Spirosoma rhododendri: one gene and its partner. The protein of the gene in region 1 interacts with the protein of each later gene in a pairwise test. Links are inferred from orthologs where the notes say so. Each region holds a gene or a part of one and is shown on either strand. Other genes may lie near its edges.

Region 1 (2,856 bases):
CCGTCATTGAGCAGTACGAACACAACGAAAACGTAACGCTGACGCCCACCTCGATCAGTATCAACGGCAAGCCGATTACGTCGTACACGTTTAAGCAGGATTACTACTTCATGATGGGTGACAACCGCGATAATTCGCTGGATTCGCGCTTCTGGGGCTTTGTTCCCGAAGATCACATCGTGGGGAAAGCCGTATTCGTCTGGATGTCGCTCGACCCGAACCCGGCCAATATCTGGAACAAAATCCGCTGGAATCGCCTGTTCCGCACGATTGACTAACAAAACTAAACGAGTAAGGGGGCCGGTAAACGCATGTTCGTTTACCGGCCCCCTTACTCGTTTATAAGCCTGTAGCTTACTGCTGCATCACGCGCAGTTTCCAGACGATTTTATCTAGTTGATAGCTCAGATCCTGTAGCTTGTTGGACGATACTTCGTCGCCGTTTTTACTGGTGCTTTCAACGCGTTGTCTTACGCGTACGGCAACCGTGTTGACTCGCTCGTCCATGAGGGCTAACACCTGCCGGTCGGAAAGGTAGCCACCGGGGTAGCGCGGTAGGCCCGACGTCTGTACCAGCACGTCCGGGCGTCCATCAACTGGCTGACCGATCTGAAGAACACGCTCAGCGATTAGATCAGACTGGTCGAGAAACAAGTCGGCAAATTCCTGCAAGGCTTCGTGCAGCGACAGGTATAGCGGGCCGCGCAGGTTCCAGTGGCTTTGTTTGGCGTCGTGATAAAGCTGCAATAACTCAGTTACAGTGGGTTGCAGATCAGTAACGATAGCTTGTCGCTTCGAAGCTTCGAGCGGTATCCAGTTATCGGCCTGCTCGTTGCGGTAATTGCCCAACTGCGACCCGGTCGGGGGCGCTGTCGGCCGGTTGTTCGGGATTGGGTCGTTTGCGGTAGTTGTCGGTGTTGTCGGGGTGTTAGTGCGTTGCTGAGCCAGCCCAGACTGCGTGTTGATGAAGAAAGCAAAGAACAAACCAGTTAGCAGTTGGCCAACCGATGTACGGGTACGTTTCATAGTCACAGGTGTTGTTTTGTTGGTTAGCCAAAACAACTCGCCTGTTCACGCTACTGTTTGTGATAATGTAACTTCCACCATCAATATAGAGACAGTCTTGATAAGGTTACTGATTTATTTAATAAGTTTTTAATCAGAGACTTATGTGGCTGGAGTGAGGAGCGCGACTGACTCATTTACTATGGTACTTACCACTCAATCGGGGGGAGGCCCTTGCCTGTCAGGTAGTCGTTGGCCTGACTGAAGTGCTTACAGCCAAACCAGCCGCCGTAATTGGCGGCCATCGGCGAGGGGTGTTTTGCTTTCAGTACGAGGTGCTTTTTGCTGTCGATAACGGCCCCTTTTTTCTGCGCGTAAGCCCCCCACAGCATAAAGACGACGTGTTCTTTCTCGTCGGAGATCAGCTTGATAACGGTATCGGTAAAGGTTTCCCAGCCCTTACCCTGATGTGACCCGGCCTGCCCCGCCCGAACAGTAAGCGTTGAGTTGAGCAACATCACGCCCTGATTGGCCCAGCGCTCCAGATTACCCGATTTGGGCACTGGCTTGCCAAGGTCGTCCTGAATTTCTTTGAAAATATTGATAAGCGATGGCGGCTTGGCTATCCCATCCGCCACGGAGAAAGCTAATCCATTGGCCTGCCCTTCACCGTGGTACGGATCTTGCCCCAGAATCACAACGCGGGCCTCCTCAAACGGGCAACTATTAAACGCATTGAAAATCAGTTTTCCCGGTGGATAGATGCGTTGTGTACTGTATTCGTGACGAAGAAATTCGGCCAGTTGAACGAAGTATGGTTTATTAAACTCCGGCTGTAGCCTCGATTGCCACGATTCGGCGATAGTTACATTCATAAAGAGAACGCGTCAGGATTTTCTTGTGTTGGGGTAGGACAAATACCAAAAGCCACTCCCCAATTATTTTTTTGGAAGTGGTTCTTGCGTAACAAAACTTATCAACTTAATTTTCGTTCTAAGGTTGCCAAAAGACACGAAATTTATGGTATCGTCCGTCACAGAAGGTGTCAAAGTTAGTGTAAAGACTGAGTACCAATCTGAGTACTCCAGTCCGTTACAGGCACACTACGTTTTTACCTACCGTATCACAATTGAAAATGCCAGCGACCACACGATTCAGCTACTGCGTCGACGTTGGCTCATTTACGATTCGAACGGAACCATCCGGGAGGTGGAAGGGGAAGGCGTGGTAGGGCTTCAGCCGGTATTGGAACCCGGCGAAGTACACGAATACGTCTCCGGTTGCAACCTGCGCTCCAGCATGGGCAAAATGGCCGGTACGTATCTGGTTGAGCGCGTCATCGACGGGAAGCAGTTACAGGTAACGATTCCCGAATTCACGATGGTTGTGCCCTACAAACTCAATTAATCTCATCTGCTTGCTGCCCGTAGTTTGCGTAAAGGTGCCCGCGTGCCTCAACCAACCGAGTGCATGACGTTGTACCGCTTACCATGATTGCCGCTTACCTGCGCTATCTCAGCCACGCTCAGGACGAGCACTCGATACACTCGCCCTTTGTTTTCTCGCTTTATACGAAAGCAATCCGAACCGATAGCCGACGCGAACCCGCGCTGGCGTCGATTCGGCTGTTGCGTAACGACCTCAGACGGAGTCAGGAACTGATTCAGATTACTGACTTGGGGGCCGGGTCGAAGGTAAACGGTGCGCGTCAGCGTACCGTCAGCGACATTGCCCGCCACTCGCAGAAGTCGCCCCGTTACGCCCGGCTGCTGTTTCGGCTGATCCGGTATCTGAACCTCAAAACGGTGGTCGATCTTGGTACGTCGCTGGGTCTGACAACGGCGCATCTGG
Region 2 (2,997 bases), 740 kb from region 1 along the record:
GCCGAGTTATGATAAAAACATTTACCCAAGATGATGTGATCCGGTATGTCTATGAGGAGACCTCGCCCGAGGAAAGCCTGCTCATAGAAGAAGCCCTAATGTCGGAGCCGGAACTGACAACGTTCTTCCTCGATGCGCTTGAATTGCGGTCGATGATGAACAAGATCGAACGGCAGCCTCGCCCCAGCGCGGTCGACAATATTCTTGCCTATTCTCGAAATCATCCGTTAAATCCACCGGCGCAACTACGTAACGCGTAGTGGTCTGGTGGATTTTTGGCTTTTACTCACCCGGGTGGCAACGTCCGGGTGCTTATTGTTATGCTTAAAAAAGAGCGGTTTCGCCGGTTTATCGAATATTTCACCGAACACTATCCCGAGCCCCAAACCGAACTGAATTTTTCTAATCCGTTTGAGTTGCTGACGGCTGTCATTTTATCAGCGCAGTGTACCGACAAGCGAATCAATCAGATTACACCAGCGCTGTTTGCCCGCTTTGCAGAGCCTGAATCGCTGGCGGCTGCGTCGGTTGATGAGGTGTTCTCGTACATCCGCAGCGTATCGTATCCCAACAACAAGGCGAAACACCTGGTCGGGATGGCGAAAGCTATCATGGAACGATTTGGAGGAGAAATTCCGACGACACTAGCCGACTTGCAGAGTCTGCCGGGAGTGGGTCGTAAGACGGCGCACGTAATTCTGTCGGTGGTTTATAACGAGCCGACAATGGCCGTCGATACGCACGTTTTTCGGGTATCGCACCGACTGGGTCTGGCCCCACTCACAGCCACGACGCCCCTGGCCGTTGAGAAGTCACTGATGGCGTATATTCCAAAGGTACACGTTCCCAAGGCGCACCACTGGCTGATTCTGCACGGCCGGTACATCTGTCTGGCCCGGTCGCCCAAATGCAGCATTTGCCCGCTGCTGGACTTCTGTAAATACCCTCAGTCTTGAACTGTGTGTCTTGAACCGCCGGGCGGCCCCGTGTGATTCGTTTGATTGCTTTGATTTCGCTGATTCAAAAAAAGTAATCATAGTCTATCAGAGCAATCAGATGAATCACACGGGGCCGCCCGGCGGTTCAAGACTGTCTGAACTTTAATTCACCTGATTAATTGATTTCACTGATTCATGAACAAGAAATCACAGTCCATCAGCGTAATCAGGTGAATCACAGTTTAGACAATATGAACCGTGATTCACCTGATTAATTGATTGGCCAGATTCAGAAAAGAAATCATAGCCCATCAGCGTAATCACAAAAATCACAGTTCAGGACAATCAATGGTTAGTATTGCTCGGTGGCAGAGAAGAAGAAATTGCTTTCGATCTCAGCGTTCTCATCAGAGTCCGAACCGTGAATAGCGTTGGCTTCCAGCGACTTTGCGTATAGTTTGCGAATCGTACCTTCTTCCGCCTGCGCAGGATTGGTAGCCCCAATCAGCTTGCGGAAATCGGCAACCGCATTCTCTTTCTCCAGAATCATTGGCACAATAGCACCCGACGACATATACGTACGGAGATCGTTGTAGAAAGGCCGCTCGCGGTGAACGGCGTAAAATTGGCCAGCCCGTTCGGGTGTCAGCTGGGTTTTCTTAATTGCGACGACGCGGAAGCCAGCTTCCTCGATCATGCGTATAATTGCACCGGTATGACCTCCCTCGACAGCGTCGGGCTTGATCATGGTGAACGTGCGATTCGTTGCCATTACTAGGTTTGATTATCCAAATTTAATTTGGGCGCAAAGGTAGAGAGATTCCGCAAGAAAGCAGCCGGTCGCCCAAACCCACTGGTATCCAAAATATTCGTACTTTTGACTTTCGATTAGGGCGCCAGCCCTTCTTTTATGCAGGACATTGACGCAATTGGCCGGTTGATCATCGAACCGCAAACCGTGCTGATTACTACCCACCAGAATCCCGATGCCGACGCTATGGGCTCGTCGTTGGCACTAGCCGGGTACCTACGAAAAAAAGGCCATCGGGTAACCGTCGTCACACCCACCGATTACCCGCAAAATCTGCACTGGATGGCAGGAAACGACACTGTAGTCGCCTTCGACGAAAAGCAACGAGTCGCTGTTTCGCAGCTGATGAGCGAAGCAACTGTCATTTTCTGTCTCGACTTTTCTGCTCTCGACCGTATTAAAGAGCTAGCTCCAATGGTGCGGCAGGCGCGGGCAACGAAAGTGCTCATCGACCACCATCTGGAACCGGAATCCTTTGCAGATCTGGCGCTCTGGAACCCAGCGGCAGCTGCTACGGCTGAACTGATCTTTCAGTTAATCAGCGATCTGGGCGATCAGATCCTGATCGACGTTGCGATCGCCGAGTGCATCTACGCCGGTCTGATGACGGATACTGGCTCGTTCCGCCATTCTAATACAACCGGGAATGTACACCGTATCGCGGGCGCGCTGATCGATATTGGTATTGACGTCAGCACGATTCACCGGCGAATTTTTGATAACGTATCTATTGATAAGTTTCGGCTGCTTGGGCATGTGTTGAACGAGAAGCTTAACGTGTTGCCAGAGTTCCGCTTTGCCTATATCACGCTGACAGAAGATGAACTGAAGGCGTACCGCTCGAAAACGGGCGATACGGAAGGCATGGTCAACTACGCACTGGCAGTCGAGGGAGTAGTTGCGGCCGCTATCCTGATTGATCGGGGTGAAGAAATCCGAATCTCATTCCGGTCGGTGGGTGATTTTTCGGTTCGCGATCTGGCGAACGCACATTTTAACGGGGGCGGACACCGGAACGCTGCCGGTGGTCGTTCCAAATTAACACTCGCTGAAACCGAACAGCGGATACTGGCTATCCTGCCCCAGTATCAGTCGCAGCTACTGGCTACCGTCTGACAAGTGCAGGGCTATTTATAAACCGTTCTTTTTGTAAAACCAGTAAACCAGTTATGTCATTTAAACACTTCGGGAAAGCCGCATTACTCGTCGCCGTGATGGCGTCATGTGGCAAAAACCGCGTTGAAGTCA

Evidence for each region. The genes of interacting proteins can lie anywhere in the genome.
Region 2: the proteins of ung (region 1) and HH216_RS07370 interact in binary tests that used the Escherichia coli proteins (3 or more experiments, as listed by UniProt). The link is inferred for Spirosoma rhododendri from one-to-one orthologs.

Annotation. Positions count from the first base shown.
Region 1 is NZ_CP051677.1:2,525,509-2,528,364, forward strand. Bases 48-2,849 are described here. They hold ung (uracil-DNA glycosylase), read right to left. Parts: upstream 1,881-2,849; coding sequence 1,215-1,880; downstream 48-1,214. Other genes in these bases: lepB (signal peptidase I), read left to right, coding at 48-278; HH216_RS10575 (Dps family protein), read right to left, coding at 355-1,026; apaG (Co2+/Mg2+ efflux protein ApaG), read left to right, coding at 2,026-2,412; HH216_RS10590 (O-methyltransferase), read left to right, coding at 2,496-2,849. Also shown: more of lepB, read left to right, coding at 1-47; more of HH216_RS10590, read left to right, coding at 2,850-2,856. UniProt on the Escherichia coli protein: Excises uracil residues from the DNA which can arise as a result of misincorporation of dUMP residues by DNA polymerase or due to deamination of cytosine.
Region 2 is NZ_CP051677.1:1,787,026-1,790,022, reverse strand. The notes cover bases 1-2,943. They hold HH216_RS07370 (nucleoside-diphosphate kinase), read right to left. Parts: upstream 1,711-2,943; coding sequence 1,291-1,710; downstream 1-1,290. Other genes in these bases: HH216_RS07360 (FKBP-type peptidyl-prolyl cis-trans isomerase), read left to right, coding at 2,919-2,943; HH216_RS07365 (DHH family phosphoesterase), read left to right, coding at 1,849-2,865; nth (endonuclease III), read left to right, coding at 321-956; HH216_RS07380 (hypothetical protein), read left to right, coding at 9-260; HH216_RS07385 (RNA polymerase sigma factor), read left to right, coding at 1-34. In the rest of the region: more of HH216_RS07360, read left to right, coding at 2,944-2,997. UniProt on the Escherichia coli protein: Major role in the synthesis of nucleoside triphosphates other than ATP. The ATP gamma phosphate is transferred to the NDP beta phosphate via a ping-pong mechanism, using a phosphorylated active-site intermediate.